One region of the Pseudalkalibacillus sp. R45 genome, then DNA from elsewhere that is predicted to be linked to it. Evidence: a T-box and tRNA genes for the amino acid it is inferred to sense, from the RefSeq annotation. Region 1 holds a T-box; the other holds one or more tRNA genes.

Region 1 (24,270 bases):
GGAATACCCTTCAGGAAAACCAGGAAAGGAGCATCTTAATGATTAATGTATTATTGTTTGCCGGACTACAGGAAAAAGTCGGAAAAAGCGAGCTTTCTGTTGAGAAACAGGAAGTGACGGTCGATCAACTAATAGCCCATATTCGTGAAACGGAGCCTAAACTGGACCTTTCGAATGTGATGGTTGCAGTCAATGAAGAATTTGTAAACAATCCCGGCCAAGTCATCCGTGAAGGTGATACAGTCGCGTTATTACCGCCAGTTAGCGGTGGTTAAGTAGATTTCTTTTTCGACACTTGAAGAAAGTATTATAATACTTTCTTCAGTATAAGTGTAACTATTGACTCGGCCTGCGCCTAAGGCTTGGCTTTGCCAAGTTTTCTTTATCACATTCAAAACAGCATACGCCTGTTTCTGTTTTGATTCCATTGAAAAAGCCATCCATACAGTAAATCGGCTTGTTGCAAATCTCGCACTTTCCGATATATTCTTTCATATCCATCCTCCTTAAAAAAAACACATAAATAGTCTTGAGGTTTAGTTGACAATGTTTATACAAACAATGCCAGTCATTCTATCATTCTTAGTTTATATTTTCTTTTATCTTGATACAAACCCGAATTTGGTTTATCTATTTATCATCACAAGCTATTTTACAGGGGCTTTACTTGTTTCTTCATTTATACGGAAAGAAGATCCCAGTAAAGGAGCTCTGATCATGGGCTTAGGTATCGTATCATTAGGGCCGGTTCATACCGTCAATCTGATTCAAGAACCTGAAGTCGTTCCATTTTTATTGATTGGTTTATGGCTTCAAATCTCGATTAGTTATATCAAGAACTTCAACAAATGGAGCTTTCAAGATGCCAATCATGCTTTCTTGCATGGAACATGGGTAGCCGCTACATCAGTAGTAGGGGTTTCTGTACTCTTTTATTATCCGCATGAGCCCTTTGTGTCCAAATTGATCGCTGTCTTGGCTGCTTTTCTCTGGGTAGGATATGCAGTACTATCAATTTACACATTCCGAAAGATCATTTTTTCTAAAATGGATTTAGAAAAGGTACATGGTGGCATTTTGTTAACAGTTGTAGCAACACAATCCGTCGTGATCGTGATGGAATGGACATTTGATCTATTGAAGACGGTAGAGCTAATCTTGATAAGTATAGGTATCCTATTTTATTTGGGCAGCATTGGGGTCCTGATTATTCGATATGCTAGGAAGACATGGACAATTGTTGATGATTGGAAAAATACGAATTGTATAGTGCATGGGGCTTTATCAATCACAGGAGTAGCCTGGCTGAATAGTGGTGCTTCCGGTAGCTCTATAGGATTCTATTGGCTTTTTGTTTTCATTGTTTTTCTTATTGTTGAGTGGATGGAATTGTACCGGGCAAGTGAGCGGATAAAACTCTTAGGTATCCGTCAAGGTATTTATGTGTATCATCCATCTCAATGGGCAAGAATTTTCACATTCGGTATGTTTTATTACTTTACAACAATATGTAAGCCTCTGATCCATATCAATGATGGGTATTTAAGTGTTGTTGATGCCAGTCTCCTCATACTGGGACCTGTTATCATCTTCTTGACGATCATCCAACTATTGATCATGGGATATCCAATACTAATGAAGGCAACAGAAAAAGCGCCGGGCAATTAAGCTCAGCGCTTTTTTATTCAACTACATGAATAAAATCACCAATGGTCCGACGATGAAACAATAGATGGCAAAGTATTTCAGATTCCCTCTAGCCATGATCCCTATCAACCACTTCAATGAAATGTATGAGGCGATAAATGAAATCAGAAAGGCTACAAGGTACGGTATCAATAATTGATCAAGCAGCGGGTCGTTCTTTATATCACCAAAACTTAAGATCATTGTTCCGACACTTACCGGGATGTATAGCAGAAATGAATACCGCAGTGCTGTTTCTTGTTTCATGCCACGTCCCATTGCGGCCACAATCGTTGCCCCAGAACGGCTGATTCCCGGAATTAGTGCTACCGCCTGGGCAAGGCCGACAATCAGTGCGTCCTTAATCGATAGGTCTTGATCATATTTACGCCCACGAAGGTTTCGGATCAACCATAGCGCAATACCGGTGACGATTAAGGATGCTCCGACAACCTTAATGTCCTTCAAATTCGCAGAAATGAAATCCTCCGCTACTATACCAATGACTGCAGCAGGAATCGTTCCGATGATCAGATAGACAATGAACATGAAGTCTGCTCGATATTTTCGATCTCTCGTCATCGTAAAATTCAAGCCGTTCGTCGTAAGCCTAACAAGATCCTCTCGATAGATCACTAGAACAGCAAGTAACGATGCGAAATTCATGAAGACTTCAAAACTGAATCCCTCGATATGTATATCCAGGATTTTTTCAGCAAAGACAAGATGTCCACTGGATGATATGGGGATGGGTTCAGTAATTCCTTGTACAAATCCAAAAAAAGCATATTTCAAAAGTAGAAAAAATTGATCCATTTAACGTTCCTCCGAATAATATATCTCTGTTTCTTTTCAAAAGCACATGTAGTCATTAAACAATAAATGAGTTAACTAGTAAAGAGATAATTCGTGACATTTATCATTAACCTGTCCTTACACATTTTTAACTCTGTGTGAATATCATAAAAATGTGAGGGGGGAAGATCGTGCCTTATCGTAAATATATGAAAGCTTTAAACAAGCATAACCAAATGATGCAAAAACAATGTAAGAAGCATATAAATCAGTATGTACAGTGTCATATGATGGATGGGAAAGTGTATGAGGGGTATGTCGAAAAGGTTGATAAACAGAATATATACTTAATCATAGAAGTCAAATACAAGAAAAAACCTGGTATGAGTCAACCTAGACAATATTTAGGATTTCCTGAGCCGGGGTTAGGGTTTGAACGGATCATCTTGCCTCTGCATTTCCTGACGGCTGTGTCTTTGGTTCCATATTAAGAGTTGAAAGTCACCACGACAAGGTGGCTTTTTTTGTGTTCTGTAAAAAGTGTAAGTGTGGATTGACAAGGGAAATTCACGACATTCCTGCGGGAATAGCAAGCCAAGCGAGACCCCCAGCGAATTAAGGAATTTCGACTAAAGCCATCACGTGTTGTAATTAACGCCTATGCGAGCAGAGGGAATGCTTCTAAGAATTCTCATCGGAAAGTGCATTACGAGAAATTCATCTCGATTAATTTTTAATGAGGAGGTTATCCTACTGATAAAAAGGAGGGATTTAGAATGGGACAGAATCATCAGTTCAATCCTGGGCAGAAAGCACCAAACAATGGCGTTTACGTTGAGATAGGAGAGACGGGGAGCATGGTGAATAACCCGAAAGAAATCAAACTGCATGCAGGCGACGCATTTCCGGAAACAAGTAATCATAACCGGAAGTGGACATATAAACGAAAGCCGTGATCTAATCAAGTTATCAAATATGAATACTTGTTCAATTTTTTTGTTGAAATTAACGGACTTTAATACTAGAATTAAATTATTAAAAATTTAGAAAATTATAAAAAGGAGAGAGTAGAAAGTCGGTCGTAATTATTTAAACATTTGGGGGAGGCAACAATGAAGATTATTAAAGGTCCGTTTCTATTTATGCTTATCGGTTTACTTACCATATTGGCTGCATGTGGAGGCAGTGGGGAAAGTTCAGGTGACAAAAATAAGGAATTAGAAGTTGTCACAGACGCAGCTTATGCACCTTTTGAATATATGAAAGGTGATAAGATTGTTGGTTTTGATATTGATTTCATGGATGCCGTGATGGAAGAAACAGGCTATACGCCGAAATATAAAAATATCGGCTGGGATCCGCTATTTGTAGAGATTCAGGGAGAAAAGGCTGATATTGCAATTTCCGCCATCACTATCAATGATGATCGTAAATAGACCTATGATTTTTCAACACCGTATTTTGAATCAAGAAATATGATTTTAATACCTGAAGATAGCGATATCCAAGGTGCTGAAGATTTGAAAGGGAAAAAAGTAGCTGTTCAAAATGGTACGACTGGACAAGCTGCTGTGGAAAAAATTCTTGGTTCAAATCACAAAGATATCAAAAAGTTCGATAATAATACACTTGCGATCATGGAGTTGGTTCAGGGAGGAGTCGACGCGGTAGTAGCGGATAACAGTGTCGTACTAGAATATGCGAAAAACAATCCTGATAAAAAGCTGAAGACAATCAGTGATGAAGACAATTTCGAATCAGAATTTTATGGACTCATGTTCCCGAAAGGAAGCGACTTGAAAGCGGATTTCGATAAAGCTGTTAAAGAAGTCATCGAGAATGGAACATATGCAGAAATCTATAAAGAGTGGTTCGGTGATGAACCAGATCTTGAAGCATTGAAACAGCAGATGGAAAACGAATAAATCAAGTAAAGGGGCTGACCAGGTGTTGGAGTGATCTGACACATTGCTTGTCAGCCCTTTCTTTACATTTAAAGAAAGTATAAATACTTTCTTCAATATAAAGGTAACTAAGGCTCAGCCTGCGCTATGCTTAGCTTTGCAAAGTTTTCTTTAATAAACAGGACATCCAAGGGGAGAGGTTTATGGAATTCAGATATGATTTGATAATTGACTATGCACCATATTTCTTAAGGGGAACACTTTATACGATTGGTTTTTCATTTGTCGGCATCTTGATTGGTACGGTCTTAGGCTTATTGATAGGATTGGGGAAACTTTCGCCGTATCGCGTTCTCAGGTATCCACTTGATTGGTACATCACGTTTTTCAGGGGAACCCCTTTTTTTGTACAGATCCTACTGATATACTTTGGGTTTGTACCGCTTCTGATTGGCGATTCAAATGCGATATTGGCAGGAGTCTTAGGGCTCTCTTTAAACGCAGGGGCATATATTGCAGAAATTTTCAGAGCTGGAATTCAATCGATTGATAAAGGGCAGATGGAGGCATCACGTTCATTAGGGATGAATTATTACGAATCGATGCGATATGTTATTTTGCCACAGGCTGTTAAACGTATGATTCCTCCGTTAGGGAATGAATTCATTGTTCTGATAAAAGAATCATCAATCCTGGCAATCATAGCGGCACCTGAATTGATGTACTGGGGGAGAGCGATGCAAGGGCAATATTACCGGGCATGGGAGCCTTATCTTACTGTTGCACTGATTTATCTTCTCTTGACACTAACAGTCAGTACAATTTTAAACTACATCGAGAGGAGATTATCTACGGAATGATAAAAGTTCAAAATTTAAAGAAATCATTTGGTTCACTAGAGGTGTTAAAAGACATAAGTGCTGAGATAAAGCAGCAAGAAGTTGTATGTGTGATCGGGCCGTCTGGATCGGGGAAATCCACTTTCTTAAGATGTCTAAATCTGCTCGAATCCATAACCGATGGCAAAGTATATATAAAAGGCATTGATATTACTGCAAAATCAACGGATATCAATAAACTGCGAACGGATGTCGGAATGGTGTTCCAACAGTTCAACCTTTTCCCACATAGAACGGTGTTGGAAAATATCATCTTATCACCTATGAAAGTAAGGAAATGGGATAGGAAAAGAGCTGAGGAGAAAGCACGTGAGCTACTTGCAAAAGTAGGATTATCCGAAAAAGCGGAGGTATATCCAAATTCACTTTCGGGTGGCCAGAAGCAACGGGTCGCCATTGCAAGAGCACTGGCGATGGAACCTGAAATCATGCTTTTTGATGAACCGACTTCTGCACTGGACCCGGAAATGGTCGGTGAGGTTTTAGAGGTTATGAAGCAGCTGGCCAAAGAAGGAATGACAATGATTGTGGTCACGCACGAAATGGGCTTTGCTAGAGAAGTCGGAGATCGCGTTCTCTTCATGGACGAAGGATATATAGTAGAAGAAAACGAGCCGAAGAAGCTGTTTTCAGATCCACAGCATGAACGGACCCAATCATTTTTAAGTAAAATACTATGAAAGAAGGCGGGACTGGTTAAAATCAGTCTCGTTTTATTTGTACTTAAAGAAAGTATATACATACCGCTTGGGGCTTTGATGATTTAAACGAAATTCACGACCCTCCTGCGGAAAAGCGGGCCAAGCGAAACCCCACACTCTTTTAAAGGATCTTCGACTAAAAGCCACCACGTCCTGTGCAAGTGCAACTATTATACATAATGAGAAAAGATAGCTAAAACCAAAAATGACCCAAAAGCTGTTACGCTTTTGAGCCACTTTCACTACACAAACATTATTCTGTTGTTTCGTCCTTAATTCCTGCATCTCCGAGTACAAATACGAATACAGAAAAAATAAGTCCGATTACTGATGCTAGGCCGAAGCTATAATGGCCGCCTTGCATTGAGCTTAGTACATAGAAAGCCATATTGCTCAACAATAGTGCCCAGATTATTGTCCAAATGTAACGCATATGATCACCTCAAGAATAATATGTAGCAATTTACACTTAAAAAGTGCAACTAAGGCTCAGCCTTTGTCAAGGCTTGGCAAAGGCCGAGTTTTTTATCCAATTCATATTGTAGCACAACTTGCCTTCTATCAAAACGTTTTCACGAAACTTCCAAAAAAAGTTCATCTTTTATTGTTAGTAGCCTATACTGAGCAAAGCATAAGAAAATTGGGTGAAAAACCTGTTCTCTTTTCTTTTTCTCGCATACATTAACTTAGAATGTAAGAATAAGGTGTGATGAATTTGAGTATAACCACTCACCGATTTATAAAAACGAATGATCAGCATGCCATTATTCATCTTCCAGAACAGCCTAATGGTTTTGCAATCCTTATAATAGGAGATACGAATCATTATGTGACAAACCAAACAAGCTCGTGGTTGCAGCATCCAGAGCGGAGGAAATTTATCGAGGAACTGTGCCGTTATGGATATACCGTTTATTATTCTAATTTATATGGTCGGCATTGGGGGAATGATTGTAGTGTCGAGCTGTTGCATCGAATGTATCATACAATCCTGAAGCAAGAAATCATCAATTCCAGAATCCATGTGTTTGCTGAAGGAATGGGAGCATTATCTGCAGTTAAATGGATGTATCATCATGAAGATCTCACGCGGTCTGTAGCCTTCATGAATCCATGTTTCAGCTTGAAAGTCCATGCTGAGGCCGTAATGGAGCAAAAACTCTTTTATAAGCAGTTTCATAGGGAAGTCAGAAAAGCATATGACATGTCCGAAGATGAAGCAACGTTGTTTTTGGTGAAGGATAAAGGAATGTACGACTACCCTTCCAAAGCACCGGTGAAAATTTGGCACAATATGCAGGGAACGCCGTATTCATTTATAAAACATAGCCGTGCTTATGAAAAATTCAGGGAAGATCTAGGAGCCCCGATCGCACTGACGCTGCAGTTGCCTGGGGGGAAATACGATCTCGCAAACAAAGTGAAGAATTTCTATCAAAAAAATGAGCTTGAACTATAGTGATCAACCAGTGTATAGAGAAGTCATTCCGAATGGAATTCAACGGGAACGGATTCTACTGTTAATCTGGTTGATCTTATTCATGTTTATATCAATACATAAAGCTTCCGAAGGTCAGGTATAAGGACTCTGTAATCCATGAAGAAACGGGGATTTTTAAAACGGTGCGATCTCGCCTGGCTCGTTTTTCACGCAGGAGTGTCGCAAATTTCGATTCAATTAAACCTGAAAGAAATCAACAGTATTATTTAACAAAACCTAAAAATAAGCTAGTAATAGACTGTATGAAAATGGAGGGCGCGTTATTATGAAGAATATCTTGATTACTGGAGTGGCTGGTGAGCTTGGAATGCTTCTTTGTAACGAATTTTTAAATGATGAGATTGATGTATATGGGATTGATCATCTAGATAGGGAAGGACATGTCGGCCTCGATCTAATCGGGAGGAATGCCTTATTCCATTTCTATAACTTGCCGATCCAAGAGGTTGATTGGGATGATATTGAACAGCCAAAGACTATCTTCCACCTCGCTCAAACTTCGCCAAAGACGAACCAGTTATCGGAGTTGAAAAAAATCCTGCAAAACCAACAAAAAAATATGAGAAAGGTCATTCAATATGCAGCAGAGCAAAATAGTAAAATCATCCTTATTTCTACAACCGATGTATATGGAAATTGCAGACCTCCATATCCAGCCGATCGAACACCACAGCCAAACAGCTTGTATGGCACATTGATGTGGACGGAGGAAACGTACTTTACTGAAACAGCTAAAGCCTTTGATGTCAATTATCATATTATGAGGATTCCCAGGGTATCTGGCTGCAGAAATTCCATTGAAGAAAGGTGTTTTACGGTGGATAAACTGGAAAAAGCAGGAGTTTCGGACCAGAATAGAGAAATCAGTAGTGCCTTTACAATAACGAAAGAGAAGTTTATCATTTCTTGTAATCAACTTATGAAGGGAGAACAATCCGATAAAATTATTACCCTATACGAATAAAGATGACAACGTTTTTTTCATGCCGGACCGTTTGTAGAGTGATTTAGTACTCTTGTAATATTTCGAAATCATATGTATCGTTTATACTAGTAATAGTAATAATGTCTTGGCAGTAAAGAGGAGAGGAAAAAAGAATGGCAAAAATCATCCCTTTCCTGATTGCAATTTCCCTTCTATCTCTTTCAGGGTGTCAGCAAGCACTGAATACCGGAGAGTTAGAGAGCGTTGGACTTTTGATTGAAGATACCATTACCGATAAAGGGTGGGGTACGAAAGGTTATAAGGGCTTACTTCAAATTCAAGAAAAACTCGGTAAGGAAGTATATTATCGTGAAGAAGTTAAATCAAAAGCACAAGTTCTATCAGCAGTCAGAGAATTTCAGAAAAATGATGTGAATCTTGTATTTGGCCATGGAAAGTTATATGCACCTTTATTCATGGAAATTAAATCGGAATTTCCCGATATGCATTTCGTTAGCTTTAATGGAAAAGTAAGCGGTGAGGGAATAACGAGTATACATTTCGATTCGTATGCCATGGGTTATTTTGCAGGGGTGATCTCTGGTGCGATGACTGAATCCGGTCAAATCGGTATGATCGCAGCTTTTCCCTGGCAGCCTGAAGTAACAGGATTCCACGAAGGTGCCAGCGTTTATAATGAAAACGTAGAAACACATATTGAATTTGTCGAAGACTGGGAGGATACGAATAGAGCTTTCAACATTTTAAGGGAAATGACAGGACAAGGTGTCGACGTCTTTTATCCTGCAGGTGATGGATATACCGTACCAGTGATCGAACGGATCAAGGAGCAAGGTAATTATGCAATCGGTTTTATCTCTGATATGGCCGATCTAGGTGAACAAACCGTTTTGACAAGTACAGTCCAACATGTCGATCGTCTCTATGTCAGGATTGCTAAGAAGTATGACGAGGGAGAGCTCCGGAATGGAAATATCCATTATGATTTCCAGGAGGATGTGATATCACTCGCGCCTTTCAGTGATGAAGTGCCGAATGGCCTTCAAGATAAGATAAACACATTAGTTAAGGAATATAAAGAAACTGGCAAACTCCCACAACCATAATTTCATTGGAGGATAAACCTTATGAATCAAGAGAGAAATATGAAGTTCATGCAAATTGCGATGACGCATTTACCTGAAGCGAAACAGATGATGGAAGATAAAGGTATACAATTATCAATGGAAGACATCCAACCTTTACTTAACATGCTGATGAATGTGATGAATGACGCATATGAGCTAGGAAGAACAGAAGCCGCATCTGAAGAAGAGTAAGAATCGTTCAGCCATACTTAATACATAGGAAACAAAATACATAACCTGTGGGACCTTCAGCATGAAAATTGCAGAAGGTCTTTTATAATGTATATTTATTTTAGGAATTTCTTGTAGGGTCCGAAGACGGTGCACCTTCAGACAGGAACACCGGAAATGAGCGCGAAGGTGTCCGAAGATGGTGCAACTTCAGACAGGAACACAATAAAAACCATCGTGCTGTCACCTTCACTAAATGTTTCCGGATTTATCAAAGTGCGAATTTTTCCATCATTAACACATCCATCGTATAAAAACCAATGATAATAACTAGACAATATAGAAATATTGGATTAAAATTAGTACCAAGTCATAATATAAGATACTAAGAAAAGTCATACAAAAAGGGGTAATAAAATGAATGCAGGCGTAATCGGAATTGGCAGATATGTCCCGGAACGTGTGATGACCAATGCAGACCTTGAAAAGATCGTCGATACATCTGATGAATGGATCCGTACAAGAACTGGAATCGAAGAAAGAAGAATAGCAGATAATGATATGGATACATCCCATATGGCAGAAAGAGCTGGAAAGGAAGCGTTGGCAGATGCTGGTCTGGACGCAGCGGATATTGATTTGATTCTAGTCGCTACAGTAACTGGTGATTATGGATTCCCTTCTGTAGCTTGTCTAATCCAAGAAAGGCTTGGAGCACATAATGCAGTAGCTATGGATATCAGTGCAGCATGTGCCGGGTTCATTTATGGTATGATAACGGCAAAGCAATATATTGATACTGATACTTATAAAAACGTACTTGTCATCGGTGTTGAAAAGTTATCAAAAATAACGGATTGGGAAGATCGGAATACCGCTGTCTTATTTGGGGATGGGGCAGGGGCAGCAGTCATTGCACCCGTATCTGATGAGAAGGGTATTTTATCGTTCGATATGGGCTCAGATGGTTCTGGAGCAAAACATTTATTTCAAAACGGCGATCACCTCTATATGAATGGACGTGAGGTATTCAAGTTCGCTGTCAGACAAATGCCTGAATCCTCCATGAAAGTCGTTCAAAAAGCTGGACTACAAAAAGAGGACGTAGACTTTTTAATCCCACATCAAGCGAATATCCGCATTATGGAAGCTGCACGGGAACGACTTGGTTTACCTCAAGAAAAAATGGCCTCCACTGTCGCAAAGTTTGGAAACACATCATCCTCTTCAATTCCGATTGCCTTGGTCGAAGCTAGGGAAACAGGTAAGATAAAAGATGGAGATGTACTTGTACTCGTAGGTTTTGGCGGAGGATTGACCTGGGGTGCAGTAGCGTTAAGATGGGGAAAATAGTTTTTTAAGGAGCTGAATTAGACTATGAATAAACGAGTTGTCATTACAGGACTGGGTACAGTCTCTCCACTCGGAAATGATACTGAGACGACTTGGACGAATATTATCAATGGAAAGTCAGGAATTGGTGAACTGACAAGAAGAGACAAGGATCAATTCCCTGCAAAAGTAGCTGGGGAAGCGACTGAGTTCGACCCTGCACAATACATGGATAAAAAAGATGCACGGAAGATGGACCGCTTTACTCAATTTGCTATTGCAGCTACGCAGATGGCTGTAAAAGATGCTGATTTAACCATCACAGATGATAATGCAGATCGAGTAGGCGTGTGGATCGGTTCTGGAATCGGCGGGATGGAAACCTATGAACAGCAATTCCAGGTTTTCATGGAAAAAGGGCAACGCCGTGTCAGTCCTTTCTTCGTGCCGATGATGATCCCGGATATGGCTTCAGGTCAGGTATCAATCATGCTCGGTGCAAAAGGAATCAATTCATGTACGGTTACGGCTTGTGCATCGGGAGCGAATTCCATCGGAGATGCGTTTAAAGCGATTCAACGTGGCGATGCCGATGTAATGATCACCGGCGGGACAGAAGCGCCTATCACAAGCATGGCCCTGGCTGGATTCTCATCTGCTAAAGCATTATCTTTCAATACGGATCCTTCCTCTGCTAGCCGTCCATTTGATGCAAACCGTGATGGTTTCGTAATGGGTGAAGGTGCTGGCATACTAGTACTTGAATCGTTGGAATCAGCTCAAAAACGCGGAGCTAGAATTTATGCAGAGATTGTAGGATATGGTGCAACGGGTGATGCCTACCATATTACTGCTCCTGCTCCAGGAGGAGAAGGAGGCGTACGTGCGATGAACATCGCTTTGCAGGATGCAGGGATGTCTCCTAGTGAAGTCGATTATTTGAACGCCCATGGTACAAGCACTGATTTTAATGATAAATATGAAACAATGGCGATCAAATCGGTATTCGGTGATTACGCGCAAAAGCTTGCGATCAGTTCAACGAAATCAATGACAGGGCATTTGTTAGGTGCTGCAGGCGGGCTTGAAGCGGTGCTATCAATCAAAGCGATTGAAAACAATATCATGCCACCGACCATCAATTACGAAACGCCTGATCCTGAATGTGATTTGGACTATATACCGAATGAAGCAAGAAAAGCTGAGGTCAATGCAGTCATGAGTAACTCCTTAGGTTTTGGAGGACATAACGTAGCGCTATTATTCAAACGATATACGGATTAATAAGTATATAATGCAAAGCTGATAGGATTCGCATCCTATCAGCTTTTTTACATTTAAAGAAAGTATAAATACTTTCTTCAATGTAAGAGCAACTAAGGCTCAGCCTGCGCCAAGGCTTGGCTTTGCCAAGTTTTCTTTAGAGCTTGAATTTATGTAAGGTTTTTGTGCACACATTATAATAGTAGAAACTTAGCAATGAATAGTTGTCATAACCTGACTACATGTCCCATATAGTGAATTAACATATGTATACAAGCACTCTAATGGGAGATGAGGGCTTTGATTTTTCGACTATTCTTACTGTTATTAGGATTCAGCTTTGCTGTTTCAGGCGGGGTAAGCTTGATCGCCTTTTTAAATTTGATCACAACCGGCCATGGATTTGTTAATTATTTGGCCTTCATCCTAACGAGAGTTGAGTCCATTTTATTCATAGTCGGTTTGCTGTTGGTGTGGGGTAGTATCTATTTACCTTCCTTTCATAATAAAAACGATGAAAATTGACGAAAATGTACAATTGTCGACTAAAAAAAGTGTGATAAAAGAATAAATTTGTAGCCCTCTGACTATACTGATTTTAACAAAACAGTAAATCCTGTAAAGTGAGGGGTATACATGTTGTACTTAAGAGACGTATGGGTAAACTGGTTCGAAGGCGAAGAGAACGGTTATAATGTTTGTGAATTCCATGAATGGCGGAAGGAAGACTTCATCGAGCTTCTCGATCAAGTTCCGATCATCAAGATGGAATCACCTCTGTTAAACTACATAGAAAATGACTTGAGTGAATTACCTGAGGAACTGTTACGTGAGGTGCAAAACAAGAGTTATATCCGCAAAAACAACCAGAGAGAACAAATCGAGTATTGCATGATTGCGACGGACGGAAAGAAATGTCTTGTTGTAGATACGATGGGATATAAAATTCCGATCCGTAAAAGCAGGATGATTCCGCGTCAAGAACAATTGGTATATGAAATGGCTGAAGATTTGGATCCAAAGAAATACACATTCGATTCTACAAATGAACAAAAAAAGGAATACCATATCCTATCCCCAGACCCTAATGACATGAAAGGTCTGACACGTCGCGAACGACAGTTGAAACAATTGTTATTCATGGCCCTTGACCAGATGTATACGAGCGGCAACACAGCTGAAGCCAGATATTGGTACACAGAATGGATACCGGAAAAGTATACAGACATCCAGATGATGAGTTTTGATGAAGCATGGAGAGCACTCTATAATGAAGTATGTCAGGGGTGGACATCAAAGCATCAGTCGATCTGTGAACGGCTGATAAAAGGACAACCTTACTTTGAAAAAATATGGGAATTAGAAAAAGGAACACATGTAAACCAACAGAGGAGCTGACACTGATCAGCTCTTTTTACGTTTAGCGGCGTTGGTTGAAGGGAACTGTCAGATGTACATTTAACTACAAGGAGGTATATCATGTCTAAAAGAATCCTTATGATTGTAACGAATGCAGATAAAATAAATGATGAAAAGGAAACCGGTTTATGGTTAGAGGAATTTGCTGTACCATATAACCTTTTTAAAAATCAAGGGTATGACATAACGGTCAAGAGTCCAAAAGGTGGTCAGATTCCACTTGATCCAAATAGTATTCCTGAAGAAGAGAAGCAGGAATTCGCTGAGGCGAAGGACAAATTGACTCAAACCGATAAGCTATCTGAAAGTGACCTGAATGAAGATTATCACGGCGTGTTTTTACCAGGTGGACATGGTACGATGTTCGACTTTCCAGATAATGAATTAATGCAAAAAATTATCGGCCAAATGGCTGATGAAAGTAAAGTGATTGGAGCGGTTTGCCACGGACCATCAGGGTTAGTCAATGTTACTTACCAGGATGGTACCCCATTGGTAAAAGGGAAGAAGGTCAACGGTTTTACCGATGAAGAAGAAAAAGAAATGCAACTGGTTGAAGAAATGCCCTTTTTACTTGAAACAACACTTAGAGAAAAGGGTGGAGAGTTCGTCCGCGGAGATAAATGGAATGATTTTTCAGTCAGAGATGGCAACCTCGTAACTGGGCAAAACCCAATGTCAAGTGAAAGTACAGCTCAAAAAATGATTGAAGCATTGAATGAATAAAGAAAAGGCTTGGCAAAGTGGGTAGTTATAGTTCTTTTCTATGAATGTTTTCGCAAACTTTGTTGCTCTTGCACTTAAAGAAAGTATAAAATACTTTCTTCAGTATAAGGGCAACTAAGGCTCGACCTACAAAAGGCTTGGTCTCGCCAAGTTTTCTTTAAAAGTCGTTGACTTCCGCTCCAGGATGCTCGCTTTCCACGGGGTGTGCGGTAAGACCACTCGTCGCCTTGCGACCTCAGGAGTCTCCTTTTCAAGGAAGCCTTTGTGCTCCTGCGTCTACAAGAAAGTCCTGTCGAAGCGAGCTTCCTCGTCGCATGCCTTGCGAGGAGATTATTCAGGTAGTAGGCACGCTGATCCCGTAGGACAAGGACAAGGTAAGATTCGGCAGCGTTTCATCGCACGAAGAAAATGCGATTTTCATTTTCGAGGAGTCTCGCACCTTGCTCTCCAATCAACTAGCACAAGGTGAGTTTTTAAAAATGACTCACAAGCAACAATCTTTTAGAAAAGAGCCTTTTCTATAAATCAAATAAAGCAAAGGGATGATCGCAACGATCATCCCTTTTATCACTTCTTTTTCCTTTTACGTTCTAAGCCCATTGCCCTTTCAGCTTTCGCGAGCATTTTGTTGGCTACGAATGCAGCTTTCTCTGCACCTTTGTCAAGGATGTCATCGAGTTCATCGGAATCAAGTAATTGATAGTAACGGTCCTGGATAGGCTTGAGTTGGCCGATTACTGCTTCCGCAACACCTTCTTTAAAGTCTCCATAGCCTTTTCCTTCATACTCTGCCTCTACTTGTTCTATTGATTTTCCAGAACAGAGTGAATAGATTGTGAGCAAGTTTGCGACACCAGGTTTATTTTCCTTGTCATATTTTACAGTTGCATCTGAATCCGTTGTCGCTCGCATGATTTTTTTGCGGATTATCTTTTCATCATCAAGCATAGAAATGAAACCACTCGAATTCTCATCAGATTTGCTCATTTTTTTCGTTGGATCTCCGAGATCCATGATTCTTGCGCCAACTTTAGGGATATGCACCTCTGGTATGGTGAAGATGTCATTATATTGTTTATTGAATCGTTCAGCTAAATCCCTGGTTAATTCAAGGTGCTGTTTCTGATCGTCTCCGACAGGTACGATGTCCGTCCCATACAACAGGATATCCGCCGCCATCAAAGGAGGATAGGTAAGGAGTCCTGAAGAAACACCAACCCGATTCTGCGATTTGTCCTTGAATTGCGTCATCCTTTCAAGTTCTCCAATATAGGAGATACATTGCATGATCCATCCCATTTTCGTGTGGGCAGGGACCTCGGATTGGATGAATAAAGTTGATTTGTCCGAATCAATTCCACTAGCGAGATATAACGCAGCTAATTTCCTGGAGTTATCTCTAAGTTCCAGTTTATCTTGGGGGACTGTGATAGCGTGTTGATTCACCACGCAAAAATAACAATCATGCTCCTCTTGATAGGTTACAAAATGTTTCAATGCGCCGAGATAGTTCCCAAGTGTCGGGATTCCTGTCGGCTTTACACCAGAAAAGATTGTTGCCATGAATAATCACTCCTTAATATTTGTGAAAAAAATAAAAAACGCGACACAACCGTCCATTATGGGACGATTGCACCGCGTTGCCACCCAGAATTATTCATAAAGAATCACTCAGATCTCTGCGTATAGACATTAGCCTATAGTACAGAGTGCCCTGGATAACGTCAGGACATTACGTCAAAGCCTACTCCAAAATGTTTCGGTTTGATAGCTCAGAAGCCCATTCCACTGATGACCTTGTCTGTTCACACCAACCACAGACTCTCTTAAAAGGGGAATTCAGTGTACTCTTCTTCTTCATCGCAAGAACAAATTTTATTATCGATAGTATATACAATCGGAATTCGATTTGCAATATCATATGGCAAAAGAAATCAATACAGTTGTCAAAAATCCGAGCAATCCCGTAAGCAGCAATGGTTCTGAAAAGGTGTATTCAAACGCTTCTGATGGTAATTGCATATTTTCGACGTCATCCATGATTTCTCCCATTTTCGTACCTTTCTTCATGAACTTTCTGAAACTCATCGTGAATGCATCGAAGAATCCGCCCCTTGTAACGAACATAAGTCCACCTAGCATGATGTAGAGCATCGAAATCAGGAAAACAGAGTTTATGAATGTTACAACTGTAATGTTGTCGTAGTAAAAATACATAAAACCAGTACCTATTACGAGTAAAATTGCTAATAAATATGTTGATCGTCTAATCAATTGCATTATGTCACCTCGTATTGATGATACACGATAGGTGTTTATCGTAGCAATACCTTTACATCGTTAAACCCCGTGTAATATGTCAGAACATTTGATAATAAATGACAATTGCATATTCCATTCATTTCAGTTAACGAAAAATACCATTACATCAGCTCTTTGGTGTATTTTCTATGCAAAAACTTCTATTTTCAAGCACTCCCTACCCAAAAATACCGAATTTTAAAGTAGGTATAAAGTCCTAATTATTGTTATCAAACCGTAATGAACATAGGGTTTTTGTAAAATATATTAAAAAAGTGCATGCAAAATTTTGTGAAAACTTGTATAATACAAAATGTGAACGGAATTCCTTAAAAAATCTGACATTTTCTGAGGACAACGTTCGCATAATTTCACCAATATTTAGGGGAGGTCATTAAGACATGAGAAAGTCAAAATGGTCATTGCTTTTAACACTAACATTAGTGTTGAGCATGTTCCTTGCTGCATGTAGCGGCGGCGGCGGAAATAACGCTGACGGCGAAAAAGACAGCAAGGATGGAAAAGATAGCGGTAACAAAGATGTACCTCAAGTATTGAACATACTTGAATCTGCAGAGATCCCGACTATGGACTCTGTAATGGGAACTGACGCTGTAGCGTTCCAAGTTATGGCAGAGACAATGGAAGGTCTTATGCGTCTTGGAGAAAACGGTGAGCCTGTAGAAGGTATGGCTGAGAGCCACGAAATGAGTGAGGATGGTAAGACTTATACTTTCAAACTTCGTGACGCTCAATGGTCTAATGGCACGCCTGTAACTGCTAACGACTTCGTTTACTCTTGGAGAAAAGCTGTAAATCCTGATACAGGATCTCAGTACAACTTCATTCTAGGCGACGTTAAAAACGCTAACGCTATCATGGCTGGCGAAATGAAGCCAGAAGAGCTTGGTGTAGAAGCAGTTGACGAGAAAACATTGAAAGTTGAGCTTGAGCAAGCTGTTCCTTACTTCCTAAGCTTGACTACATTCGCAACATTCTTGCCACAAAACGAAGAATTCGTTGAAGAGCAAGGCGATCAATATGCGCTTGAAGATGACAATCTTATCTATAATGGCCCATTCACACTTACTGAATGGAAACATGAAGAAGGTTGGGTACTTAAGAAAAATCCTGATTACTGGGATGCTGAAACTGTAAAGTTAGAACAAATCAACGTTAAAGTTGTTAAAGATACTGCTACTGGAGTCAACCTTTACGAAACTGGTAAAGTCGATCGTGTAGGTCTTTCTTCAGAATATGTAAACAAGTACAAAGAGCATGACCATTATAAGACATTCCAAGAGCCGGTAATGTTCTATCTTAAGATGAACCAAGAACGTGAAGATCTTGCAAATGTTGATATCCGTAAAGCGATCCAAATGGCGATCAACAAGGAAGACCTTGTAAACGTCATCTTGAACAACGGATCACTTGCTGCAAATTACTTCGTTCCAAAAGGATTCGTGTCTCACCCAGAATCTGGTGAAGACTTCCGTGAAATGAACGGGGACCTAGTAACTCATGATGTTGAAAAAGCACAAGAACATTGGGAAAAAGGTTTAGAAGCACTTGGCAAGGAAGAGATCACTTTAGAAATCCTTGGTGGAGACTCTGAAGTTGCTAAGAAAATGGATGAATACATGAAGAACCAACTTGAAACGAACCTACCTGGTTTGAAGATCGAGTTGAAAGGTGTACCATTCCAACAACGTCTAGAACTTGATGAGAAAATGGAATACGACCTGCAAAACGGTGGTTGGGGTCCTGACTATCAAGACGCTATGACATTCATCGACATGTGGGTGACTGATGGCGGTCATAACAAGACTGGATTCTCTAATGAAGAGTATGACAAGCTTGTCAAAGACGCTAAGACTACATTGACTACTGAACCTGCGAAGCGTTTTGAAGCAATGTTAGAAGCTGAAAAGATCTTGATTGAAGAAGAAGCAGTACTTGCACCACTTTATCAACGTGCACGTGCGCAACTTTGGCAGCCATACGTGAAGAACGTATACACAAACTCATTTGGGCCTGACTACAGCTATAAGTGGGCTTACATCGAAAAGTAAGATCAACTTTAAACTTTAGTCAGTAAAGGGAGAGTATCAGGAGAGTATATGTCGCCTGAATGACGTATACTCTCTTTTTCCCTGTTATCGGATAGTTTTCAGAAAATAACGAAATAAACTTCTTCAACAGACAAATAGGCATACATGGAGGTGGAAGAGGATGAAAGGGTATATTATTAAGCGTGTGATCTTTATGTTTATCACCCTGTTCCTCATTGCTTCAGCCACTTTCTTCTTAATGAAGATCATGCCGGGTACACCTTTAAGTAACGCGGCAAAGCTAACGGCTGAGCAAGAAGCGATTGTTCTTGAAAAGTACGGACTTAATGACCCCGTCCCTGTTCAATATGTTAAATATATGGCAAATGTAGTAACTGGAGATTTAGGGATCTCATTTCAATATGAAGGCAGAGATGTAATGGGTTTGATCATGAATCGTATTGGTCCATCCGCCCAGCTTGGGCTTCAATCAATCATATTCGGGGCAATATTCGGTATCTTACTTGGTATCATTTCTGCAATCCGCTATAACACGATTTGGGATTATGGTGCGACATTCATCGCTGTAATCGGTAAGTCGATTCCTAGTTTTGTATTCGCAGCGCTACTACAATATTATGTCGGTGTAAAACTACAATGGTTCCCTGTTGCATTCTGGGAAGGATGGGAATATTCAATAATGCCAACGTTTGCATTATCGGTGTTCGTAATCGCAGTTGCAGCACGATTTACACGAACCGAAATGCTTGAGGTCATGAATCAGGACTTTATCACGACTGCAAGAGCAAAGGGTGTAAGTGGTTTTGCTGTTGTATTCAAGCATGGTATCCGTAATGCGATGATTCCATTGATCACAATTTTAGGACCACTTGCAGTTGGATTGATGACTGGTACATTGGTCGTTGAACAAATCTTTGCAGTACCTGGACTAGGAGAGCAGTTTGTCCGTTCTATCCAAACAAATGATTATCCTGTCATTATGGGAACCACATTGTTCTTCTCATTCTTTTTGATCCTTGTAATACTGATTGTTGATATCCTTTATGGAGTCATTGATCCACGGATCCGTTTAGCAGGGGGGAAAGATTGATGAGCAAACGTGAAAATTATGTAAATGACGAGCTTTTCCAACCTGCTAATATCAGCAGTGAAAAAAGCGAAAAAATAGCTGGTCCAAGTTTGAGCTTCTGGCAAGATGCCTGGATGAGACTGAAGAAAAATAAATCTGCCATTGTAGGTTGTATCATTCTACTTGCTCTGTCTATCCTTGCAATTTTCGGACCTATGATGAATGATTTTGGATTTGATGATCAGAAACTGACTCGTGCAAACCTTCCTGCTAAAGTTCCTGGGCTTGAAAATCTGGGAATTATGGATGGAACAGATGACATGGGCAATGATATGTATGAAATGAAGGGCATAGAAGAAGGAACGTATTTCTGGTTCGGTACAGATGGACTTGGACGCGACCTGTGGACACGTGTATGGCAAGGTACTCGTATATCCTTATATATCGCTTTATTGGCGGCTGCGATCGATATGGTGATCGGGGTTATCTATGGCGGAATCTCAGCATATTACGGAGGTCGTGTCGATAACGTCCTGCAACGTATAGTAGAAATCCTGGTCGGCATTCCAAACCTTGTTGTCGTTATCTTGATGATACTTGTACTCGATCCGGGAATCATTTCGATAACAGTGGCCTTGACGATAACCGGTTGGATTGGAATGTCCAGAATCGTTCGTGGTCAGATGCTGAAGCTGAAAGGTCAAGAATTCGTCTTAGCTTCTAGAACGTTGGGATCATCGGATAACAAAATCATTTCTAAGCATTTGATCCCGAACGTGATGGGTGTCATCATCATCAATACGATGTTTACGATTCCAGCTGCTATCTTCTTCGAAGCATTCTTAAGCTTTATCGGTCTAGGTTTGCAACCACCACTGGCTTCATTAGGAACGTTGATTGAAGAAGGGTATCGTAACATGCAGATTTTCCCTCATATGATGATTTATCCATCAATCATCATCAGTTTGATCATGATTGCATTCAACGTTGTTGCTGATGGTTTACGAGATGCGCTCGATCCGAAAATGAGAGAATAATAGAAGGTGGGTGAAGAGGATGGAACACATTTTAGAAGTGAAGAATTTACATGTATCATTCGACACGTTTGCCGGTGAAGTACAAGCCGTCCGTGGTGTCGATATCAAATTGCAAAAAGGAGAAACCCTGGCGATTGTTGGTGAATCTGGATCAGGTAAATCCGTTACGTCCAAAAGTATTATGCGATTGATCCCTAACCCGCCTGGTAGAATTAAAGAAGGACAAATTCTCTTCCAGGGGAAAGATCTGGCACAATACTCTGAACGTCAAATGCAGAAGATCAGAGGCTCTGAAATTTCTATGATCTTTCAGGATCCAATGACTTCATTGAATCCGACGATGACAGTTGGTAAACAAATCATGGAAGGACTTCGGATCCATCAGCAGATGTCGAAGTCACAAGCGACAGCACGTGCACTTGAACTATTGAAATTAGTTGGAATTCCGAATGCAGAAGCTCGCTTGAAGCAATATCCTCACCAATTTTCTGGTGGGATGAGACAGCGTGTGGTCATCGCGATTGCGCTGGCATGTAATCCGAAAATTTTGATTGCGGATGAACCGACTACTGCACTCGATGTAACAATCCAGGCGCAAATCCTTGACTTAATGAAGGACTTACAAGATAAAACTGGAACTGCAATCATTTTGATCACACATGACCTTGGTGTTGTAGCGAATGCGGCTCAAAGAGTTGCCGTCATGTACGGTGGACAAATTGTTGAGACAGGTACAGTTGATGAAATTTTCTATAAACCAAAGCATCCTTATACTTGGGGACTGTTAGCTTCAATGCCTAAGCTAGGTGCTGCTGGAAGCGAACTTATCGCCATTCCAGGTTCACCTCCTGACTTGAGTGATCCTCCGAAAGGATGTCCTTTTGCGGCGCGTTGTCCGCATGCGATGAAGGTTTGTTTAGAACATATGCCTGATGCTACAGAAGTTTCCGGCACGCATAAGGCTGCTTGCTGGTTATTGGATGAAAGAGCACCTAAAGTTGAAAAGCCTGTAGAGGCATCTGTTGGAGGTGCAAGATAATGGCAACTAGAGAAAAATTGGTAGAAGTAAAGAACCTTAAGAAATATTTCAACATGGGTAAAGGACAAATGTTGAAGGCAGTAGACGATGTTTCATTTGACATTTATAAAGGTGAAACGTTAGGTCTAGTTGGTGAATCCGGTTGTGGTAAATCGACAACTGGAAGAACGATCATCCGTTTGTACGGAGCGACTGATGGTACAGTCACTTTCAACGGTGAAGATGTCCATGGTAAGAAAAATAAAGCGAAGTTGAAAGAGTTCAATAGAAAGATGCAGATGATCTTCCAGGATCCATATGCATCATTGAATCCAAGGATGACTGTAAAAGACATCATTGCTGAAGGTATTGATATCCATGGTCTTGCGAAGACGAAAGAAGAAAGATTGAATCGTGTTCATGAACTTCTTGAAACTGTAGGTCTGAATAAAGAACATGCGAACCGTTATCCCCACGAATTCAGTGGTGGACAACGTCAACGGATCGGGATTGCACGTGCGTTGGCAGTAGATCCGGATTTCATCATTGCGGACGAACCTATCTCAGCTTTGGACGTATCGATTCAAGCGCAGGTAGTCAACTTGATGCAAAAGCTGCAGCGTGAGCGTGGTCTGACATACTTGTTCATTGCGCATGACCTGTCAATGGTTAAGCATATCAGCGACCGTGTCGGAGTTATGTATCTTGGTAACCTTGTAGAGCTTACTGAAAGTGATACGCTGTACAATGAGCCTTTGCATCCATATACGCAAGCTCTATTATCTGCGATTCCTGTTCCAGATCCTGAACTTGAGCGAAGCCGTGAGCGTATCATCCTTGAAGGTGATGTACCATCTCCAGTATCGCCACCTAGCGGATGCCGTTTCCGTACAAGATGTCCTCATGCTATGGACGTCTGTGCGAAAGTGGTTCCAAAGTGGCAGGAAGCACGAGAAGGTCACTATGTAGCTTGTCACCTTTATGATGAAGAATTGAAAGAAAATTAATTTGTTATAAAAACGATCTCCGTAAAGGGAGGTCGTTTTTTATCGCATTTAAAGAAAGTATAAAAATACTATCTTCAATATAAGCGCACAAGCTGGCGGCTTCAGAAGCAATACACCGCACGAAGGAAAAGCACCAATTGCTTTTTCGAGGAACTAATGGCTCAGCCTGCGCCAAAGGCTTGGCTTTACCAGTTTTCTTTATCTAAAATAGTTGTAATTTATATGAAAACACACTACGATAGTATGAGAAACTATGCACAGTATGGCAGGAAATGAGGACGTAGTATGAAAATTGCTTTAGTAGTCGATAGTGCGAGTGATTATTTAGGACAAGAAGAAAACATAGAAATCGTCACCCCTTTGAAAGTCGTTCCGCTAAACGTTAATTTTAAAGGGGAAGACACTTATTTAGATGGTACTACTATTACCCATGAAGAATTTTATAAAAAAATGAGAGATTCAAAAGAGCTGCCTAAAACAAGCCAGCCTGCACCTCAAAAATTCTACGATACGTTCAAAGAATTGCTTTCGGAAGGCAATTCCGTCATTTATCTCGGCATTGCGAGTAATTTAAGTGGTACCTTTCAGAGTGCTAATTTGGCAAAAGAGATGTTTAGTGAAGAAGAGCAAAATAGGCTCCATTTGGTTGATTCAGAAACAGTTTCCGCTGGAGTCATTTATTTGTTGGAATTTGCAGATCAACTTATCCAAAAAGGTCTTGCAATAGAGGAAGTCTATCAAAGAATAGAAGAACGTAAGAAAGATGTGACAGGCATCATTTTACTCGAAACATTGGAAAACTTGAGAAAAGGCGGCCGTATCTCAGCATTACAAGGCAAAGTGGGCAACTTTTTGAATATCAAACCGTTGCTAAAAATAAAAGAAGGAACAGTTGAAACGTTGGAAAACTTCCGGGGAAAGAAAAAAGGGATTAAAAAACTGGCTGAAATGATCCATGAATGGAGGGAGGACCACGAAGAATTATTGATCGTACACAGTTATCCGTCCAAGCAGGTTGTCATTGAGACCTTTAAAGAGCAATTTTCCTTGGATGCCTTCAAAAGGATCCGTTGTATAAAACTAGGGAGTGTTATCGGGACCTACGGGAGTGAAAATTCGATCGGGATCATAATGTATTGAAACAGTTCTGGCAACAGGACTGTTTTTTTATGTGTCCTAAGTTGAAGGAAATCCGGAGTGCTGCGTATAATACATAAGGAAAGTTCGTATATATGAACGAGGAGGATACGCGTTGATTTATTATCAATTTGATCCTGAAACTGATTTGGAACTCCT
Region 2 (7,460 bases), on a different contig from region 1:
TGCCGAACACGGAAGTTAAGCTCTTCAGCGCCAATGGTAATTGGGGGCTTCCCCCTGTGAGAGTAGGACGTCGCCGGGCTAATTATTTCGATCCACAGTAGCTCAGTGGTAGAGCTATCGGCTGTTAACCGATCGGTCGCAGGTTCGAGTCCTGCCTGTGGAGCCACGGAGAGCTGTCCGAGAGGTCGAAGGAGCACGATTGGAAATCGTGTGTGCGGTTTAAACCCGTACCGAGGGTTCGAATCCCTCGCTCTCCGCCATAAGATACCTATCTGTAATACATAATTTTATCGGCCCCTTGGTCAAGTGGTTAAGACACCGCCCTTTCACGGCGGTAACACGGGTTCGAATCCCGTAGGGGTCACCATCTATTTGGAGGATTAGCTCAGCTGGGAGAGCACCTGCCTTACAAGCAGGGGGTCGGCGGTTCGATCCCGTCATCCTCCACCATTTCATATACTATTATTGTCGCGGGGTGGAGCAGTCTGGTAGCTCGTCGGGCTCATAACCCGAAGGTCGTAGGTTCAAATCCTATCCCCGCAACCAATTTAAGTTCATTGTCCAACGTTGAGATTTCGTACTTTCAATGAACATATGGAGTACCCGAAGGGGTGCAACCAATTTAAGTTCATTGTACTATGATAATGAATTGTGCTGGACCCGTGGTGTAGGGGTTAACATGCCTGCCTGTCACGCAGGAGATCGCCGGTTCGAATCCGGTCGGGTCCGCCATTTTTTAAAAATACATTTTGGCTCGATAGCTCAGTCACGAGCGGTTCATCGTTGAATGATCAGCGAGTAGTCCCGACGCAGCAAAAAGCGTCAGCATTAACTTGTAGAGAAAGGGACAGGGAAACCGACGGACTTTGTATTTAACTTAATGGCTCGATAGCTCAGTCGGTAGAGCAGAGGACTGAAAATCCTCGTGTCGGCGGTTCGATTCCGTCTCGAGCCACCATGTTGCTGGCCTAGCTCAATTGGTAGAGCAACTGACTTGTAATCAGTAGGTTGGGGGTTCAAGTCCTCTGGCCAGCACCATTTACATTTAGGCAAAGGTTGGTTCTAGTTCCTGAAATTAGGTCTTGAATCACTTTGTAATCTGTACTAAAATATAAATTGTCTCTTTTGGAGGGGTAGCGAAGTGGCTAAACGCGGCGGACTGTAAATCCGCTCCCTCCGGGTTCGGCGGTTCGAATCCGTCCCCCTCCACCATTTAGGGGTATAGTTTAACGGTAGAACAGAGGTCTCCAAAACCTCCAGTGTGGGTTCGATTCCTACTACCCCTGCCAATTTATATTTCTAAAATTGTATTATGGCGATTGTGGCGAAGTGGTTAACGCACCGGATTGTGGTTCCGGCATTCGTGGGTTCGATTCCCATCAGTCGCCCCATATGCGTTGGGCTATAGCCAAGCGGTAAGGCAACGGACTTTGACTCCGTCATGCGTTGGTTCGAATCCAGCTAGCCCAGCCAATTTCGCGGAAGTAGTTCAGTGGTAGAACACCACCTTGCCAAGGTGGGGGTCGCGGGTTCGAATCCCGTCTTCCGCTCCATTAATTTTAATAACAATGAACTGCCGAAAATAGTACTCCATTTTCGTATCAAGCATACAAGTATGGCGGCATAGCCAAGTGGTAAGGCACGGGTCTGCAAAACCCTTATCCCCCGGTTCGAATCCGGGTGCCGCCTCCATCTAACTACCCAGCCGGGGTGGTGGAATTGGCAGACACACAGGACTTAAAATCCTGCGGTAGGTGACTACCGTGCCGGTTCAAGTCCGGCCCTCGGCACCATTAATTAAATATGTTATATTAGACACATGCCGGTGTGGCGGAATTGGCAGACGCGCACGACTCAAAATCGTGTTCCTCACGGAGTGTCGGTTCGACCCCGACCACCGGTACCATTTTTATTACCATCAATTACAGAAGAATTAATTAAATTTCAACGTTTTTCTACAGTTTGTAGGAAAGCGTTTTTTTGTTATTTTCAATAAATGATATTCACATGACAAATTCACTTCAAATCTTGTGCACTGATCGAGTTCACCACATTGGGATACGTGTACAATGTATCCGATGCCATCCATTATACGCAGAGAAGAGAATGAAGTGCGACCAAATAGCTTTTTGATACATAGAAGAATATGCTCATAAAGTTTAATGGTTCATGCAAGTTAAAATTCCAGGACCTCAATTTACACACTCCAAACTTAATTGATGAAATATACAAACTATTATGAATTGTTGATAGTATCATTATTTCTATTGTGCTACTATCAACATATTAAAAAAAGGGGTGAATCCAAATCCACTTATCAAGAGTTATATACTTTAGAAGTGTAGACGCATGACTTGTATGGATTACGGGTGATTAAACTATGGCAAGAGTTTTTTGTATGAATTTTTAAGGAATATACAAAAATTAAATGGATGGTGGAAAACAAATGAGAATTAGTGCAGAAGAAATTACTGTTGGGAAACTGCTACCGGAGACTGTGGAGTTAGCTGTTAATTTGATTAAAACAAACGGTTATGTACTATTTGAAGGAGTACTTCCTAAAGAACAAGTAGAAAACTTAAATAACAAATTTGGAGATATGTTAGAGTCTTATATGAAGGAGCGTAATCTCAATCCTAACGATGGTTTTCATAATGGCACAAACCATGTAGGTATGGACTTACCATTCGAGGAACCATTTTGTGATGAATCAATCATTGCTCATCCATTTGTAACAGATGTAGTAGATCAGATATTAGGCGATGATTGTGTTCTAAACTATTTCCATACGAATACCTCAGTACAAGGAGGAAAAACTCCGCAAGACGTTCATGCTGATACTGGTTCGAGATATGGTAACAGATGTGAGGTAAACCTGCCAATAATTAATTTAGTTGTCAACTTCCCACTTGTTGAGGTAACTGAAAACAATGGTCCAATGGAAGTATGGCCGGGAGGGACGCATTTACACCCTGACAACTGGTATGGGCCTAATGCTTACGACAAATCTAAGCTTGCAGAACATATGCATTCTTTCAAGGCGTTGATGCCTGCAGGATCTATCATGATTAGGGATGACAGAATGTGGCATCGAGGTACTCCAAATCAATCCCAGCAACCTAGAACTAACATCGCGCTGATTTATAAATCTGCAGCTAATGCGCCGCAAAATGGGAGCATTTCAATTCCGCAAGAGACATATGATAATCTATCCGAAAAAGCAAAACGTCTCTTACGCAATGAGAAAATTGGTTCCCCGGTTAAGCGTGAGTATAAATTGGAACAATACGCTAAATAAACTCCAAAACTATATATATTTGATAAACGATAAGAAAAAAGTCGGGAATGAACAAATTTGTTCATTCCCGACTTTTTTTGTTCTTACCAACTCCCTACGGCAGTTATATATCGTAATTGCTTTTACTGTAAACATTTTACTTGTTTACACTTGTCCGTAGGCGGGTATCCCTAGAAGTACAACAGATAAGGAGGTTGAAATAATGCGTTATCTATTAGCTGTTTTGCTTCCACCTCTTGCTGTATTTCTACATGGTAGCAAATCACAAACGTTGATCAATGTCATACTTACAATCATCGCGTGGATACCTGGTGCAGTTCATGCTTTATTGGTTGTAAATAAGGGAAGCACAGAAAGTATCGCTTGATAAAGAAAACTTGGCGAGGCCAAGCCTTTTGAAAGTCGAGCCTTAGTTGCCCTTATATTGAAGAAAGTATTATACTTTCTTTAAATGTGAAAAAAACCTCCTTTTTAGGAGGTTTTGTACATAATTTCTTACGGTTGTACTTATAATGTATAAAACATGTCTAACGCAGTGCTTCGTTTTTCGGAAACGGGGTGTTGCGTTTTTTATTTCACTTAAAGAAAGTATTAAAATACTTTCTTCAGTATAAGTGCAACTAATGGCTCAGCCTGCGCTAACACTTGACTTTGCCAAGTTTTCTTTATTGGGTCTGTTAAAGAACTTTGTGTTTTCTTTACTTGATGATATCTACTTCAGCTGTACCTCCATGAATCTGGATGAACATTTTCTCGATAGCCTGGAGCATTTCAATTGCGTGCTCCTCTGTTAAAGAAGGTTGAAAATAGACGATATGAAGGGCTTGCTTCGTCTTTTCAGTGACCATTGTACGTTTCGAATCGACAATCGGACTTCCAAAAGCACCTTTATCATCCCTGGTCAGGATTTTACCTTCCATATTGACGTCTCGGCCATTGATTCCTTCATAGAAGTCATCGTCAGAACCGATATCAATTTTCACATCTCCAACAATATGTGATTGATCATAGATGCCGAGTGGTATTTGGTATTGTAGTGAGAAAAAGTTATTCGTATCAACTGCAGAGTGGATCGAGCCCAGCTTGTACCCTTTATACACCCGTCGGAGAAGTGCTTCTGAGGATGGGCGGTATCGTGAAGGATCAGTCCCGACTTTTTTAAACAGACTTCGCCATTCTTGGATAGGTTCGATCGTTGGAATTGGCTTTGTTTCTGCTTCAAGCATTAGTGATTCCTGGAATAACTGCAGGCGGCCAGCTAACATTTTAGGTGATTCATCAACCGTGATATCATAGTATTGGATGATACCGACTTTAAAGTCTGGAACAAGCTTCTTCAATTTATCAGAGACGGTAATTTTCATTCTGATCACCTCAAGAACTTATGTATTTTACCATAGTGTACCATAATAGATTTTGCAACTGAAAAAGGAGTGCTTACGTTTATGGACATGCTGAGAGACATTCTGAAAAGGATTGACGGTAAGGGTTATAAAGCGTATAAAGACATCCGGGGAAAATATCGATTTGATGACTTCACCCTCCATATCGATCACGTGCAGGGAGATCCTTTTGCAGCCCCCTCCAAGATCAGGTTAGAGGTACCAAAATCAAAAACAATTTTAAGGGAAGATTGGGAATCGACGCCTTCCCGTAAGGTTAGAGTTGAAGATACGATTGCTCGAAGTGTAGCGAGTACGATTCGGAATCAGGAGACACAAGCAGGCGGTTCGGGTAAAAGCGGAGTTATAACAATCGACCGCCCGGCTCAGGAAGTATTGCAACGCACTGCTGTCGAGCTGACGTCAAATACGGTCATTATCTGTCTTTCAATAGGACTACCAGCAAGAGGAAGGAAAGTGCTCGGAAAACAGGCAGAAAAGATGTTGTTTACGATCATTCCACAGGTATTAAATGACTCGATTTTCTCATTAGAAGACGATACCGTTGTGGAAGCAATCGAACTGTGCGATCAACAAGATGCGATTCGGGAGTTTATGAAAGGAAACAACCTTGTTGCGTTTATAGCTGAAGGATCGATTTTACCGAGGGAGAGTGGGATCAGTGACCGCCCACTACGTTCAGATGATGTGGTCGCATTTGAAACACCAGAGTCTTTAAGTGTTTCGATACCTGTGCCGCACAGAAAAGAACCGATTCAGGGGATGGGGATCCAGAAAGGTATTACTCTCATTGTCGGCGGAGGGTATCACGGTAAGAGTACGTTGCTTAAAGCGATCGAGCGGGGAATTTATGATCATATCAGCGGGGACGGTCGTGAGTACGTTTTGACAGACCCAAATGCAATGAAAGTCCGTTCAGAAGATGGACGTAAAATTACAAGTGTGGATATTTCTCCGTTCATTCAAAACTTACCATATGGAAAAACAACAACTCAATTCACTTCAGAGGATGCAAGCGGTAGTACGTCACAGGCAGCTACGATTATTGAATCCCTGGAGGCTGGGGCTAGTGCATTATTGATAGATGAAGATACAAGTGCGACAAACTTCATGATCAGGGATGAACGGATGCAGCAGCTTGTATCAAAGGATAAAGAACCGATCACGCCATTTATTGATAAAGTGAAGCAGCTTTATGAAGAGCATGAGGTTTCCACTTTGCTCGTCATGGGTGGTTCTGGTGATTATTTTGATGTAGCGGACACGGTGGTTTTAATGGATCAATATCGACCATTTGACGTTACAAGTGAAGCAAATGACATCGCTCGAAACTCGATTTCTAACCGGAAAAGGGAAGGTGGAGAGCGCTTTGGGGATGTTCAGTCAAGGAAGCCTCAAGCATCCAGTCTCGATAGCAGGAAAGGGAAACGATCGAAGGTGGCGGCGAGAGGACTTCATACAATCCAGTACGGTACGACTGATATCAAAATCGATTTTGTTGAGCAGGTGACAGATGCAAGCCAAACGAGAGCGATTACTGAAATCCTTCATTTTGTAGAGAAAAGGAAATGGTTAGGTTCACATTCGGTGTCTGAACTTTTGGAGCGAATTGAAACCCAGTTGAATGAAAAAGGGCTTGCTTCTTTTACAGACTTTCCCAACCAGCATCCTGGTGACTTGGCAAGACCGCGTATGTTAGAATTAGCTTCAGCATTGAATCGATTGAGGACGCTAGCTATACGTCAGTAGTTGGTGATATGGAAATTTTTTACACTTGAAGAAAATATAAAATACTTTCTTCAGTATAAGCGCAACTAAGGCTCAGCCGGCGCTAAGGCTTGGCTTTACCAAGTTTTCTTTAAGAAAGGGGGTCAAACGATGACAGGTGCCCAGTTAAAGGAAAGAGTCATTGCATATAGTAAATCAATCGGGATCGATAAAATAGGCTTTACAACAGCTGATCCGTTCACAGAATTGAAGGAGCGGCTTCGAACACAGCAAGAGAACGAGTTTCAATCTGGATTCGAAGAACAGGACATTGAGAAACGAACGCATCCAGAACTACTGCTTCCGAAAGCGAAATCGATCCTATCGATTGCTCTGGCCTATCCTTCAAAAATGAAGGATGCACCGAGAAGCACAAAGGAAGACCGAAGAGGGATTTTTTGCCGGGCTTCATGGGGGAAAGATTACCATGATGTATTGCGTGAAAAGATGAAACAACTGGAACAATATATTCTGGAACAAGAACCAGAAGCGAAAGTTGTGTCGATGGTCGATACTGGAGAGTTATCGGATCGTGCAGTTGCTGAGCGTGCTGGAATCGGTTGGAGCGGGAAGAACTGTGCAACCATTACACCTGAGTTTGGCTCCTATGTCTATTTAGGCGAATTGATTACGACGATCGCATTTGAACCTGATCAACCGATGACAGATCAATGTGGTACGTGTAATAAGTGTGTCGATGCGTGTCCGACTGGTGCACTTGTAACAGGCGGTCAATTGGATTCGAACAAGTGCATTGCTTTTCTGACACAGACGAAAGGGTTTCTTCCAGAACGTTACCGCGAAAAGCTTGGAAACAGACTTTATGGATGTGATACTTGTCAGCAGGTTTGCCCTGAAAACAAAGGGAAAGACTTTCATCATCATTCTGAAATGGAGCCTGACCCAGAAATCGCAAAACCGAAATTGAAACCATTGCTGACAATCAGTAACCGAGAATTCAAAGAGAAATTCGGTCCGGTATCTGGTTCTTG

What was found. A T-box is a leader RNA that pairs with one kind of tRNA and senses whether it is charged. The one in region 1 lies ahead of trpS (tryptophan--tRNA ligase), so its partner is inferred to be a tRNA-Trp.
Region 2: it encodes a tRNA-Trp, which carries the amino acid that the T-box ahead of trpS (tryptophan--tRNA ligase) is inferred to sense. The anticodon was not compared.

Annotation. Positions count from the first base shown of each region.
Region 1 covers NZ_JBQQCL010000017.1:2,806-27,075, reverse strand. The annotation lists gene ACTWQL_RS20260 (molybdenum cofactor biosynthesis protein MoaE) at 1-46, shown strand, start outside; gene moaD (molybdopterin converting factor subunit 1) at 39-275, shown strand; gene ACTWQL_RS20250 (hypothetical protein) at 337-495, opposite strand; gene ACTWQL_RS20245 (SLAC1 family transporter) at 547-1,668, shown strand; gene ACTWQL_RS20240 (undecaprenyl-diphosphate phosphatase) at 1,690-2,502, opposite strand; gene ACTWQL_RS20235 (hypothetical protein) at 2,673-2,972, shown strand; gene ACTWQL_RS20230 (YjzC family protein) at 3,258-3,437, shown strand; partial or broken gene ACTWQL_RS20225 (basic amino acid ABC transporter substrate-binding protein) at 3,594-4,406, shown strand; gene ACTWQL_RS20220 (amino acid ABC transporter permease) at 4,589-5,245, shown strand; gene ACTWQL_RS20215 (amino acid ABC transporter ATP-binding protein) at 5,242-5,964, shown strand; gene ACTWQL_RS20210 (YjzD family protein) at 6,239-6,418, opposite strand; gene ACTWQL_RS20205 (hypothetical protein) at 6,701-7,444, shown strand; gene ACTWQL_RS20200 (NAD-dependent epimerase/dehydratase family protein) at 7,752-8,450, shown strand; gene ACTWQL_RS20195 (BMP family ABC transporter substrate-binding protein) at 8,585-9,538, shown strand; gene ACTWQL_RS20190 (ComZ family protein) at 9,560-9,751, shown strand; gene ACTWQL_RS20185 (beta-ketoacyl-ACP synthase III) at 10,148-11,083, shown strand; gene fabF (beta-ketoacyl-ACP synthase II) at 11,108-12,346, shown strand; gene ACTWQL_RS20175 (hypothetical protein) at 12,626-12,850, shown strand; gene ACTWQL_RS20170 (YjbA family protein) at 12,962-13,723, shown strand; gene ACTWQL_RS20165 (type 1 glutamine amidotransferase domain-containing protein) at 13,805-14,470, shown strand; gene trpS (tryptophan--tRNA ligase) at 15,038-16,033, opposite strand; T-box leader at 16,090-16,340, opposite strand; gene ACTWQL_RS20155 (DUF3899 domain-containing protein) at 16,388-16,750, opposite strand; gene ACTWQL_RS20150 (peptide ABC transporter substrate-binding protein) at 17,173-18,843, shown strand; gene opp3b (oligopeptide ABC transporter permease) at 19,004-19,933, shown strand; gene opp3C (oligopeptide ABC transporter permease) at 19,933-20,949, shown strand; gene ACTWQL_RS20135 (ABC transporter ATP-binding protein) at 20,969-21,988, shown strand; gene ACTWQL_RS20130 (ABC transporter ATP-binding protein) at 21,988-22,974, shown strand; gene ACTWQL_RS20125 (DegV family protein) at 23,260-24,114, shown strand; gene ACTWQL_RS20120 (hypothetical protein) at 24,227-24,270, shown strand, end outside.
Region 2 covers NZ_JBQQCL010000037.1:1,046-8,505, reverse strand. The annotation lists rRNA gene rrf (5S ribosomal RNA) at 1-79, shown strand, start outside; tRNA gene ACTWQL_RS24690 (tRNA-Asn) at 92-166, shown strand; tRNA gene ACTWQL_RS24685 (tRNA-Ser) at 168-260, shown strand; tRNA gene ACTWQL_RS24680 (tRNA-Glu) at 293-367, shown strand; tRNA gene ACTWQL_RS24675 (tRNA-Val) at 375-450, shown strand; tRNA gene ACTWQL_RS24670 (tRNA-Met) at 470-546, shown strand; tRNA gene ACTWQL_RS24665 (tRNA-Asp) at 657-732, shown strand; tRNA gene ACTWQL_RS24660 (tRNA-Phe) at 883-958, shown strand; tRNA gene ACTWQL_RS24655 (tRNA-Thr) at 963-1,038, shown strand; tRNA gene ACTWQL_RS24650 (tRNA-Tyr) at 1,128-1,212, shown strand; tRNA gene ACTWQL_RS24645 (tRNA-Trp) at 1,216-1,289, shown strand; tRNA gene ACTWQL_RS24640 (tRNA-His) at 1,316-1,391, shown strand; tRNA gene ACTWQL_RS24635 (tRNA-Gln) at 1,399-1,473, shown strand; tRNA gene ACTWQL_RS24630 (tRNA-Gly) at 1,479-1,553, shown strand; tRNA gene ACTWQL_RS24625 (tRNA-Cys) at 1,618-1,692, shown strand; tRNA gene ACTWQL_RS24620 (tRNA-Leu) at 1,705-1,793, shown strand; tRNA gene ACTWQL_RS24615 (tRNA-Leu) at 1,822-1,906, shown strand; gene ACTWQL_RS24610 (phytanoyl-CoA dioxygenase family protein) at 2,447-3,298, shown strand; gene ACTWQL_RS24605 (YqaE/Pmp3 family membrane protein) at 3,501-3,665, shown strand; gene ACTWQL_RS24600 (B3/B4 domain-containing protein) at 3,997-4,662, opposite strand; gene ACTWQL_RS24595 (ABC-ATPase domain-containing protein) at 4,744-6,450, shown strand; gene queG (tRNA epoxyqueuosine(34) reductase QueG) at 6,580-7,460, shown strand, end outside.